Methanococcus maripaludis: one gene and its partner. Each later gene encodes a partner of the first gene's protein in a complex. Links are inferred from orthologs where the notes say so. Each region holds a gene or a part of one and is shown in the gene's direction. Other genes may lie near its edges.

The links.
Region 2: the proteins of cgi121 (region 1) and HNP90_RS05545 are in contact, whole or in part, in a crystal structure (PDB 3ENH), measured with the Methanocaldococcus jannaschii proteins. The link is inferred for Methanococcus maripaludis from one-to-one orthologs.

What each region holds. Positions count from the first base shown.
Region 1 is NZ_JACDUL010000002.1:255,495-261,949, forward strand. What follows is about bases 1,635-4,365. They hold cgi121 (KEOPS complex subunit Cgi121), read left to right. Parts: upstream 1,635-2,649; coding sequence 2,650-3,081; downstream 3,082-4,365. Other genes in these bases: HNP90_RS04210 (FmdE family protein), read right to left, coding at 1,635-1,640; cobA (uroporphyrinogen-III C-methyltransferase), read right to left, coding at 1,706-2,425; hisD (histidinol dehydrogenase), read left to right, coding at 3,094-4,365. In the rest of the region: HNP90_RS04200 (MIP/aquaporin family protein), read left to right, coding at 1-626; HNP90_RS04205 (hypothetical protein), read left to right, coding at 756-1,013; more of HNP90_RS04210, read right to left, coding at 1,062-1,634; more of hisD, read left to right, coding at 4,366-4,368; HNP90_RS04230 (hypothetical protein), read left to right, coding at 4,401-4,820; HNP90_RS04235 (ATP-dependent DNA ligase), read left to right, coding at 4,849-6,455. UniProt on the Methanocaldococcus jannaschii protein: Component of the KEOPS complex that is probably involved in the transfer of the threonylcarbamoyl moiety of threonylcarbamoyl-AMP (TC-AMP) to the N6 group of A37, a step in the formation of a threonylcarbamoyl group on adenosine at position 37 (t(6)A37) in tRNAs that read codons beginning with adenine.
Region 2 is NZ_JACDUL010000003.1:39,220-45,903, reverse strand. The notes cover bases 1,091-4,050. They hold HNP90_RS05545 (bifunctional N(6)-L-threonylcarbamoyladenine synthase/serine/threonine protein kinase), read left to right. Parts: upstream 1,091-1,728; coding sequence 1,729-3,372; downstream 3,373-4,050. Other genes in these bases: hisA (1-(5-phosphoribosyl)-5-[(5-phosphoribosylamino)methylideneamino]imidazole-4-carboxamide isomerase), read left to right, coding at 3,560-4,050; HNP90_RS05550 (threonine--tRNA ligase), read right to left, coding at 1,091-1,566. Outside these bases: more of HNP90_RS05550, read right to left, coding at 1-1,090; more of hisA, read left to right, coding at 4,051-4,276; HNP90_RS05535 (carbohydrate kinase family protein), read left to right, coding at 4,303-5,211; HNP90_RS05530 (sodium-dependent transporter), read left to right, coding at 5,351-6,684. UniProt on the Methanocaldococcus jannaschii protein: Required for the formation of a threonylcarbamoyl group on adenosine at position 37 (t(6)A37) in tRNAs that read codons beginning with adenine.

The sequences.
Region 1 (6,455 bases):
CAAATAATACGGGAACTGCAGGAATCGGACTTCTTGGGGGACTTGGAGACTGGTTTGCAATTGGATTTGCATTTGCACTAGCAATTGCCGCAGTAATCTATTCACTTGGACGTGTTTCTGGAGCACATATTAATCCGGCAGTAACTGTTGGTCTATGGGCGGTTAAAAAATTCCCCACAAAAGAAGTAATTCCCTATATTATAGCCCAGTTAACTGGTGCTGCAATAGGTTCCATACTGTTCTTTGCATGTGTTGGACTTGATTCCGTAACAGTCGGGGGGCTTGGAGCTACCGCACCATTTTCAGGAATAAGTTATTTCCAAGCAATACTTGCAGAATTTATTGGAACCTTCCTGTTGATGTTTGTTATTATGGGTGTTGCTGTCGACAAACGCGCCCCAGCGGGATTTGCAGGGCTGGTTATTGGTTTAACAGTCGGTGCAATAATCACAACAACAGGAAATATCGCAGGATCATCATTAAATCCTGCAAGGACTTTTGGACCTTACTTAATAGACAGTATTTACGGCTTAAATCTCTGGTACTATTTTCCGATATACATTATTGGCCCACTTCTCGGTGCAATAGTTGCTGCATTCACTTACGAATACTTAAATCGTGAATAAGGATAAATACCTCTTTATTTTTTTGAAAAATTCTAAAATTTAAAAAAATTATTATGTATTTTAGATAATTTAAAAAGTATTAATATTTTGAATAACAATATATTATTACCATATACCGGGGGCCTAATTATGGGAGCTATTTCAGAATATTTTGAGATTAAAAATGAAATTGGGGAATTAAAAGAGGAAGTTAGTAAAAAAATCAATGATTCGAATGAATTTGCAAACTCCAGATCTGAATCCATGCGGCATATTAATAAAAAAATAATTTCAAAAAAGAAAAGATTAAAAAACGCTGAAAATCGAATTATTATATATTATATATTCCCTTTGTTTATGATTACCATAATTTTAGCCTATTTTTACTTGAGGCTGAATTTTCTATAATATTTATTTAATCTAAAAATCTTTTAAAATCAAAAAATAAAAAAGAATTTAGTGAACTAATTTTTGGAAACATTCTTTACAAACGATTTTACCATCAATTGTTCTTCCTTTAATTTCCATAAATGTCTCTCCACAGTTATCACAGGTAAGTGAAGGGTAAAGTCTTGCTTTTGTTGGTTCTTCAATTTTTACCCATTTCACATCAAACAATTCTTCTTCAGGGGCTTCCAAGAGGTGTTTTATAGCTTCTTTTCTTCTTTCAAACATTTCTTTCTTTTCTTCTTCTGTTAACGTTCCTTCATTGAACTTTTTATTAAATGTTCCAACCTTATCTGCGAGATTGTATTTTAAGTACATTCTAAGCGCTTTGTTGTTGTCCCTTGAATAAAAAGTGTAAACATGCTTTCCGTTATCTTTAAATTTCAAATTTCCTTTTCCAAATGTACATCCAAGCATCTGCTGTATTCCATCAACACTACAGGAGTTATTTTCAACTATTGCAACGAGCTGTTCGTCTTCAGATCTTTCATAGTGGTCAAGCACGTATTTTGAAACTCTGTATCCTATTGCAACCCCAGGACATTCGTGGCCGTGGAATTCAATTGTTTTTTGGTAGTCTTCGTTCAAGTTTTCACCAGTTATTCTAATACTTGCAGTATGGCCGTATTACTTTTTATAAGTTTTTATTAATTTTAAAGTACATTTACAACATTTCCAACCAGAATAATTCCCGGAGGGCATGCATTTTCCAATTTTGCCTTTTCAACGATATTTGAGAGGGTTCCTTTAACCATTCTTTGATTTTCCCTTGTTCCATCCATCAAAATTGCAACTGGGGTATTTTCATTTCTTTTTGGGTTTTTCAATAATTCTTTTACGTGTTTTTCAAGAGTCGTAATTCCCATCAAGATTACAATTGTATCTGCATTTAATTCGCTTAATTTGACTTGCATTTCGTTTTCAGCCTTGTCTACCGCTTCGTGTCCAGTTACAACAGTAAAAGACGTTGCAACTTTTCTGTGGGTTACCGGAATTCCAAAAATTTCTGGAACTGATATCGAAGAAGTAATTCCAGGTACCATTTCATATTCTATTCCTTCTTCTTTTAAAGCGAGTACTTCTTCCCCGCCTCTCCCAAATACAAAAGAATCTCCACCTTTAAGTCGTACAACATTTTTATTTTCTTTTGCCTTATTGACTAAAATTTCGTTTATTTCTTCCTGCTTGTAGGAGTGCTTTCCCTTTCTTTTTCCAACATAAATAAGTTCAGACTCTTCTTTAGCATGTTTTAAAAGTTTTTCCCCAATTAAATCATCATAAACAATTACATCTGCATTTTTTATCGCTTCAACGCCTTTTAACGTAATCAATCCTTCGTCACCAGGACCTGCACCAACTAAAATAACTTTCATGATTTTTCCCTTTTCTTTAAATTTTATATAATACTGAGATTTAAGTTCAATTTTATATATAAAATTTGATATTTAATGCTAAAAACTTCCAAACATTAATTTATCGAATAAATTTTAAAATAAATACTTATAAAAGAAATATAAAGGTATATTAAAATATAATATTATGACTATTCTTAAAATTCATGTTTTAAATGATTTTAAAGTAAAATAAGAGCGAAAATATGATAATAAAAGGCATTAGAGATGCAGAAGTCCCTGATGAAATTTTTAAAATGGGCCTTGAATTTCAAATATTAAATGCAGACCTAATTGCTACAAAAACACATGTTTTGCATAGCATATATCAGGCAAAAACAAAAAATAATATATCGAAAAATATCTGGATGGAAATCCTGCTTCGTGCATCCGGACAAAAACAAATATCTAATGCAATAAAAGTCCTTGGTGCAAGAAAGGGAAATATCTGTGTTATATGCACTGATGAAAAAACGTTCAAACAGATTAAAAACATCGTTAATGGGTTCGTTGACGATAGTGTTCTTGAATTAAATGAAGAAAAAGAAAAAAAGATAAGGGAAGTTTTCGAAATTAACCTTCACGGAAAACTAATTGAAAGAGTTTGTGAAAAAATTGCTCTTATCGAGGTTCAATAGTTGGTGTGGTTTATGATAGTCAAAAAAATATCCGAATTAAACGAAAAAGACTTAGATGTCATAATTAACAGGAACAAAACAAATATTTCAGGAATTTTACCAACGGTAAGTGAAATTTTAGAAAACGTTCAAAAAAATGGGGATAATGCCTTAAAAGAATACACTAAAAAATTTGATGGTGTTGAAATTGATAATTTTAAGGTAACTTCCGAAGAAATCGATAAAGCGTACGAAAAAATTGATTCGAAAGTAGTTGAATCCCTTGAAAAAGCTTATATGAATATCAAAGAATTCCACGAAATTCAGTTTAAAAATTTAACAGAATGGGAAGTTGAAAAAAACGGAATTAAAGCAGGACAAATCATCAGATGTGTTGAGAAGGCTGGATGCTATGTTCCTGGTGGAAGGGCATTTTATCCGTCTACCGTTTTAATGACGGTAACTCCTGCAAAAGTTGCAGGTGTCAAAAAAGTTGTTGTAACGTCTCCACCAAACGGAACCGAAGGAAATCCCGCAACACTTGTTGCATCAGACATTGCTAAGGCTGATGAAATATATAAAATTGGTGGAGCCCAGGCTATTGGCGCTCTTGCATATGGTACCAAATCTATTCCAAAAGTCGATATTATTGTTGGACCGGGAAACATCTTTGTAACTGCTGCTAAAAAATTAGTTTACGGAGAAGTTTCAATTGATTTTCCAGCAGGCCCTTCAGAAGTACTTATTATGTGTGATGAATCATCAAATGAAGAATATGTTGCGATGGACTTTTTAGCGCAAGCTGAACACGATCCCAATGCATCATGTGTAATAACCGTTACTTCAAAAGAAAAAGCTGAAAAAATTAAAGAAAGAATTTTAATGGAAATAAAAACTGCTAAAAGAACGGAAATCATTGAAAAATCAATTTTAAATTCTGCAATTGTTATTGGTTCGCTTGATGAATGTATTGAACTTTCAAATGCTTATGCTCCAGAACACTTGGAAATAATGACAAAAAATCCAAGAGAAGTACTAAAATCAATTGAAAATGCTGGAAGTATTTTTTTAGGAAACTATGCGCCAGTTCCAGTTGGAGATTATGCAAGCGGTACAAACCACGTTCTTCCAACGTCCGCATGTGCAAAAATGTATTCTGGACTCAGCGTTGAAACATTTATTAAAAAACCAACAGTTCAGGAATTGACAAAAGAAGGTTTAATGGAAATTGGAAATATCGTAACCACTCTTGCAGAAGCAGAGGGGCTATTTAACCACTCTGAAGCGGTTAAAAGAAGGTTAAATTAAAAAATATTAAAAATCGATACTGTCGTGAAAAAATGATGCAGCAGTTAAAAATACTTATATCAGTTTTTGTCGTTATGATGATTTTAATGGTTGGAATGAAGACTCTGAATGATTCAGAATTATTGGATACCACGGATTCATTTACCGAAACTTATTTTGACTATGCAGATTCGACTTTGGAACTTTCAGAAAAGGTTGTAAATACTACAGAAAATATTTCTGGAAATAGTTCAAAAGAAGAAGCTATTGAAACTGTATCTCAGGCCGTTGAAGACTTTGACGATTCGTTAGATTATATAATGAATATGGAAAAATACCTAAATGACCCAGATTATTCTAAAGAAAGTGAAGAAGAAGTTCCCGAAACTCCTGAAAAAACAGAACTTAAGACTCCAGAAACAGAACCTTCTGAACCTGAAGATGGAATTGTTATTGAAGTTGACTTAAAATAATATCTTTTTTATTTTTTAAGGTGTAATAATGCTTTTTATTGATTTTTGTAAAATTCTTGATAAAATTGAAAAAACTACGAAAAGGCTTGAAAAAACAGACTATTTTGTTGAATTAATCGATTTTATCAAAACTAATGGAAAACCTGAAAATTTAAAACAAGTGTCACAAATTACGATTGGAAGAGTTTTTGCAGAATTTGAAAATAAAGAAATCGGTATCGGACCAAATTTATTGCTTGAAGCAGTGAAAACTACAGGAATTTCTGAAAAAGATTTGAAATCAAAAATAAAAGAAACTGGGGACATTGGAATTGCTGTTGAAAATTTAAGTTCGAATATAAAACAGGTGTCATTATTCAGCCAGGCACTTACTCTTGAAGAAGTCTACTCCACATTAAAAAAACTCTCTGAAATTGAGGGAAATTCTTCCCAAAAGAAGAAAACAAGAATAATTTCAAATTTACTTATTTTAGCAACTCCCGTTGAATCAAGGTATATTTCAAGGCTCATTTTGGAAGATATGAGGATTGGAATGAATATTCCAACAATTTTGGCCTCATTTTCAAATTATTTTAATATAAATAAAGAAACTGTTGAAAAGATATACGCAGTAACAAACGATATCGGACTTTTGGGCGAAAAATTGATTTCTGGTTCAAACATTGAAAATGATTCGGAATTACAGCTAAAAGTATTCAGGCCAATAAAACCGATGCTTGCACAGTTAACCCCGTCAATTGAAGCTGCAATAATTGAAACTAAAATGCCCCAGTTTGAAACTAAATACGATGGTGCAAGAGTTCAAGTGCATAAATCAGACGGGAATGTAAAAATATACAGCAGAAGGCTTGAAAATATTACAAATTCAGTTCCGGAACTTGTTGAAGAAATTAAAAAAATAGATATTGATAACATCATTTTAGAAGGAGAATGTGTTGCAATGGATTTATCTTCTGGAAAACCAAGACCGTTTCAGGACATTTTAAGAAGGTTCAGGCGAAAATACGATATAGATAAAATGGCAGAAAAAATAGCTTTAAGAATATATTTTTTCGATGTTTTATACTATGAAAAAGGTTTAATCGACACTCCGCTAAAAGATAGAAGAGAAATCTTAGAAAAATTATTTGGAACCAATAACTGGGATACGGAACTTTCAAAAATTGAAAAAGAGATTTTTTCAAACAAAATGCTGTTTTCGTCATTTAAATTAAACAGTGATGATCCAATCCTTGCAAAAGAATTTTTTAACTGGAGTTTAAGTATCGGGCATGAAGGAATCATGATTAAAAATCCAGATGCTCCATACACACCGGGAAGCCGTGTTAAAACAATGTATAAAGTTAAACCAACACTAGAAAATCTTGATGTGGTTGTAACTCGTGCAAAAATTGGAATGGGAAAAAGAAAAGACTGGTACGGTTCATACGAAATTTCTGTGAAAGATTATGAAGATAATCTGCACGTTATTGGAAACGTTGGAACTGGACTTACTGAAGACGACCTTGAAAAACTCACAAAAATAGTTAATGAGATAAAAATTGAAGATTTGGGCGAAGAAGTAATTTTAGAACCTAAAATAGTACTTGAAGTAACGTATGAGGAAATTCAAACTTCTGAAAAATATGAAATGGG
Region 2 (6,684 bases), on another replicon or contig:
AACTTCAAGGGCAAATTCTTCATGTTTATCTCCAACCGGGATAACTCTTGCTTGAATCGGGGTTAACCATGTTGGGAGTGCAGGAGGTTTGTTTTCTAATGTATTTAAGTAAGCGTTTTCTAAAAGACCACATAAAACTCTTTCAACACTTCCTGTTGGGGAGCAGTGAAGGATGATTGGGTGAACTTTTTTATCGCCATCATGAACAACGATTCCAAATCTTTCAGCGCTTTCAACGTCAATTTGAACAGTTGGGTTTTCAATTGGCCTTCCAAAGCTGTCAACAACTGCCATATCGACTTTTCCAACCCAGTAATGTTTTCTTCCAGGTAAGATTTCGAGAATTGCATCTTTTCCGTATTTTTGTTTGTATTCTTTTGCCATTCCAAAGAACCAGTCTTTGTTTTCTTCAAAGAAGTCTTCTGTGAATCTGAAAATTATTGCGTAAGGAGTTTTAAAGTCATCTCCTGTTTTCAAACCCATCCAAAGCTGGTCTTCAAATGCTTCCATTGCCTGTTTCATGTCAATACAGACTGTATGCATATCTGGCATTGTAAACGCCCTTAATCTTTTCAAACCAACTAATTCTCCTCTCTGTTCGTATCTGAAGCTGTATGTTGAGAGTTCGTATAATTTAAGAGGCATGTGTTTTGGTAAGAGGTACATGTCTTTTTTCATCATGAACTGGCCAAAGCAAGCTGCGAACCGAAGCATTAAATCCTTGTTTCCTTGTTTGAATCTGTACTGTCTTTCTCCAAATTTATCAGCGTGTTCTCTTATCGCATTGTTTTGAAGGTCGTACATTACCGGAGTTTCAACAGGCATTCCGCCCCTTTCTACAACAAGGTTGTACACATAGTCTGAGAGTAAATCTCTTATTAATTTTCCTTTTGGATACCATCTGAAGTGTCCTGCATCTGAACTAGGTTCATAATCGCAGATTTCTTTTTCTTTAATGTATTTAACGTGAGGAGGTTCTCCTTTTTCGGTTCCTTCTTCTTTGATATCGAGTTCGTGTTTTAAAAGAGCTAAAAGTCCTTTATCTTCCATTTTTGAGATAATTTCGTCGTTAACTTCGGTAAGTTCGAGGTTTTCTCCGTTTATTATGTAGAATTTTGAAACAATTTTTTCTTTTTTAACTTCTTCTTTTCTTTCAGTTGTTATTTTTCTTGAAAGTTCACTCAAAGGATGCCCCTTACAGCTGATTTTAAATGCTTTGTACCATCCAAATGGTGCTCTGAGTACTTCATAGTTTCCTGAGAGTTCTTTTTCAATTTCTGCTAAAATTTCTTTTGCAGTAGCAGGGGATCCTAAATCGCTTGATAGGTGTGCGTAAGGGTATACTACAACGTTTTTCACTTTTAAATTGTCAGCAGTTTTTACTATTTCTTCAACCGCGTTTTTAACAACTGCATCTGGATCAGATTCGTCATCTTTTTCAACAGCAATAAAAACGGTTAAACATTCATCCATTTTTCCGCTTAAAACATCAGCATCTTCTGCAATCTTTGTTTTTTCCTTGGCTTCGAATTCCAAATAATCGGAATGTATCAACAGTGTTTTCATTTTTTCCCTCTATATGGTGAGAATAAAATTATACGTTGTAATTTACATAAAATTTATATGTTTAATTAGGATACACAATATAAAAAATTAATTACTTGTTTATTTGTAAGCATCTTTTTTTAATAATTGGTTATTTTATGCTTTATTAATTTGGTGGCTGTTATGGATACTTCTAAAGACTTAATATGTATTGGATTTGAAGGAACTGCGGAAAAAACTGGTGTTGGAATCATTACTTCTAAAGGAGAAGTTTTATTTAACAAAACAATAATTTACACTCCGCCAGTACAGGGAATTCATCCAAGGGAAGCTGCAGATCACCACGCAGAAACTTTTGTAAAACTTTTAAAAGAAGCATTAACAGTAGTTCCTATCGAAAAGATTGATCTAGTTTCGTTTTCATTAGGTCCGGGATTGGGCCCAAGTTTAAGGGTTACTGCAACAACTGCAAGGGCACTTTCTCTTTCAATAAATAAACCGATAATCGGGGTAAACCACTGTATAAGCCACGTTGAAATTGGTAAATTAAAAACAGATGCAGTAGATCCATTAACTTTGTATGTAAGTGGGGGAAACACGCAAGTTTTAGCATACACTGGAAAAAAATACCGCGTAATTGGAGAAACACTCGACATTGCAATAGGAAACTGTTTAGATCAGTTTGCAAGGCACTGCAATATGCCACATCCTGGTGGAGTTTACGTCGAGAAATATGCAAAAGACGGAAACAAATTCATGAAACTTCCGTATACTGTTAAGGGCATGGATATTTCTCTTTCAGGATTGTTAACAGCTGCAATGAAAAAATATGATTCAAAAGAAAGAATTGAGGATGTATGTTACTCATTACAGGAAACTTCATTTTCAATGCTTACAGAAATTACCGAAAGGGCGCTTGCACATACAAATAAAGCAGAAGTAATGCTTGTTGGCGGAGTTGCTGCAAATAACCGTTTGAAAGAAATGTTGGATGTAATGTGCAGTGAACAGAATGTTGATTTTTACGTTCCAGAACGGGAATTTTGTGGAGATAACGGTGCAATGATTGCATGGCTTGGAATTTTGCAGTATTTAAATGGAAAAAGAATGGATTTGGCAGATACAAAACCAATTTCTAACTACCGAAGCGACATGGTTGAAGTTAACTGGATTCACGAAGAAAATAACAATTCTGAAAATGGTAACATCAAATCTAGAATAATTCCAGAACATTTAATTGGAAAAGGAGCCGAAGCAGACATTTCTAAAGGAAGGTACTTAGAATTTGAATCGATTACAAAAGAACGAGTTAAAAAGGGTTACCGTACATCTGAACTGGATGAATTAATAAGAATGAGAAGAACGGTAAAAGAAGCCAGATTTTTAGCAGCGATTAAGGAACTTGGAATTTATGCACCGAGTATTTTTGACATCGATAAAGAAAACAAAAAAATCGCAATGAGCTATATTCACGGAAAAATTGCAAAAGAAAAAATTGAAGAAGGAAGTATTGATTTTTGTGAAGATTTGGGAAAAATTATTGGAAAAATGCATGTCGGTGGAATCGTACACAATGATTTGACGACTTCAAACTTTATAGTTTCAGATAATACTTTTGTTATCGATTTTGGGCTTGGAAAATACAGTGATTTAGTTGAAGATAAAGCAATTGATCTGATTGTTTTAAAAAAATCTATAATGAGTATTCACTACGATAAATTCGATAGAGTATGGAATAAAATAGTTGAAGGCTATAAAACTTATAATCTGGCCGAATCTGTTTTGGAATGCATGAAAGAAGTTGAAAAACGAGCAAGATATCTTTAACTCTTTTATTTTAATATTTACTGGATTTTCCTGCCATTTTAAATTTGTAAAAATAACCTCCATTTTTAAATTTTTCTGTTTTTCTATATTGGGATATTCATATATAGCTTGAAATTTAATGTAAAATAGATTTCAGGCTAAGTTGATTTCCTATTTTTACGACGTATTTACACGAAAGGTGGATATTGTGCTAGTTATTCCTGCAGTGGATATGAAAAATAAAAAATGTGTACAGCTTATTCAGGGAAACCCTGATAAAAAACACGTTGAATTAGATAATCCTCCAGAAATTGCAAAAAAATGGGTAAGCGAGGGTGCAGAAATGCTTCACCTCGTGGATCTCGATGGTGCACTTGACGGAAAACGGGTAAACGATGAATTTATCGAAGATATAATTAAAACATCTGGAGTTCCGGTTCAAATCGGCGGTGGAATTCGATCTATCGAGGATGCAGTATATTTGATTGAAAAAGGGGCAGAAAAAGTAATAATCGGGACTGTTGCTGTAGAAAACCCTGAAATAATCAGGGAACTCTCGAAAAAAATTGGCAGTGAAAAAATAATGGTTTCACTCGATGCAAAAGATGGTAAAGTTGTAATAAAAGGCTGGAAAGAAAAAACGAAGTATACTCCGGTAGAAATTGGAAAAATACTCGAAGAAATGGGTGCAGGAAGTATTCTATTTACAAATGTTGACAGCGAAGGTTTGTTAAATGGAATAAATATTGAACCAACAAAAGAACTCGTTGATAACCTTAAAATACCTATTGTGGCATCAGGCGGAGTTACTACAATAGACGACCTTTTAAAATTTAAGAAAATCGGAGTATACGGTGTAGTTGTCGGTTCTGCAATTTACAAAAACTTGATAAATTTAAAAGATGCGATTGAAGCAGTAAAATAATGGATTAATAATAATTTGGTGGTTTAATGGATAAAATTGGTAAGATAACGGCGGTAGGACATATTGCACTCGATTATATATTTAACGTGGATAAATTTCCGGAATTAAACACTTCAATGCAGATTCCAACTGCTAAAAAATACTATGGCGGTGCTGCATGTAACGTTGCAGCAGAAATTGCAAATTTGGGCGTGAAATCAGAAATACTTTCGTGTGTTGGAACAGACTTTAAAGATTCAGGATACGGAGAATATCTGGAAAAATTGGGAGTTTCAACTGAAAATGTATTTATTTCAACTGAAGAAGAGACTCCAAAGGCATGGATATTTACGGATCCTGAAAACAACCAGATTACGTACTTTTTATGGGGTGCTGCAAAACATTACCTTGATATCGAAGTTCCAGAATTTGATTCGAAAATCGTTCACCTTGCAACAGGGGATCCAAATTACAATTTAAAATGTGCCAAAAAAGCAAATTCAATGGGTATACTTGTATCATTCGATCCAGGGCAGGATTTAACTCTTTATTCAAAAGAAAACATGGAAAACATCATAAAAAATGTTGATTTTTTATTCATGAACAACCACGAATTCCAAAGAACTCTTGATTTATTAAGCATCTCTGAAAAAGAGTTAATGGATAGAGTTAAGGTTTTAATTGTAACTTACGGAAAACAGGGAAGTATTATCTATTCAGAAGGCGAAACAATAAAAGTTCCAGCAATTTTAACTGAAGCAAAAGATCCGACTGGTGCTGGAGACAGCTACAGGGCAGGATTTTTAACTGCATACTTAAAAGGAAACGATTTAAAGAAATGCGGGCTTGTTGGTTCCTGTGTAGCTTCTTTTGTCGTGGAACGGGTGGGATGCCAGACCAATCTTCCTTCATGGGATAGAGTTATTGAAAGACTCAAAGAAAATAATCTTGAATAATCCTTTTTTAATTCTTCAATTGTTTTAATTCCATAAATCTACTTTTTTAATGGCTATTTGTTCGAATCTAAATAACAATTTATATATAAGTCGATTTTGAAAAATTAGTGTTTGTATTAAAAAAAATGGTGGTGATTGTATGGCAAGAGAACAATGGGCCTCTAAGATGGGTTTCATTTTAGCTGCAGTTGGTTCTGCAGTTGGTCTCGGAAATATTTGGCGTTTCCCGTACATGGCATATGAAAATGGTGGTGGGGCTTTTTTAATCCCTTATTTTGTTGCTTTATTGTTTGTAGGTATAATGGTAATGGTGTTGGAGCTTGCATTGGGGCATTCTACAAAAGGTTCAGCACCTTTGGCTTTAAGAAGGCTTGGAAAAAACTTTGAATGGATAGGCTGGTTTGCAGTAGCTACCGCGTTCATTATCACGACATACTATACCGCAATTATTGCATGGGCTTTAGTTTACCTTGCTAAGTTGTTCATGGTAGGATTCCCAACAGACTTTGGTGGATTCTTCTTTGGTGATATTCTGGCACTTTCCTCAGGTCACGGGGACCTTGGAGGATTTAATTTACCAGTACTTGCAGGATTAGTTTTAATTTGGGGCGTAAATTATTTGGTTGTAAATTCGGGTGTTAGAAAAGGTCTTGAAAAAGCAAATGAGATTTTAATGCCTGTATTATTCTTCTTGATACTCGCACTTGTTGCAAGAAGCGTTACATTACCTGGCGGACTTGCAGGTATCGAATACTACTTAACTCCAAACTTTGCATTGTTATTAACTCCTAAAGTTTGGATTGATGCATTTTCACAGATATTCTTTACACTAAGTCTTGGATTTGGTATCATGATAGCATATTCAAGCTATTTACCTAAAAAATCAGATTTAACTGCTAGCGCATTTACAATTTCTTTAATGAATTGTGGATTTTCATTCTTAGCAGGATTTGCAGTATTTGGAACACTCGGATACATGGCAATGACTCAAGGTGTACCTATTTCAGAAGTTGTAACTCAAAGTATTGGTTTAGCATTCGTTGCATTCCCTCAAGCACTTTCATTAATGCCTGGTGGACTTGTACTTGCTGCAATCTTCTTTATCGCGCTATTTGTTGCAGGAATTTCTTCATCAGTTTCGCTTGTCGAGTCAACTGCATCAGCAGTAATTGATAAATTCAATCTTCCAAGACACAAAGCAGCTACTGCAGTTATTGCAACAAGCTTCTTTGCAAGCTTGATATATGCAACAAACGCAGGTCTTTACTGGTTAGATTCAGTAGACCACTACATCAACTGGTTTACAATTCCGCTTGTTGCAGTACTTGAAATGATTGTTGCAATACATATCTTTAAAGGAAGCAAACTCGAAAAATACATCGACAATCTTTCAGAATACAATTTAGGATCATTCTGGAAATTCTTTGCAGGTATTTTCTCGCCTTTGTTTTTGATATACATGCTATTAAACGG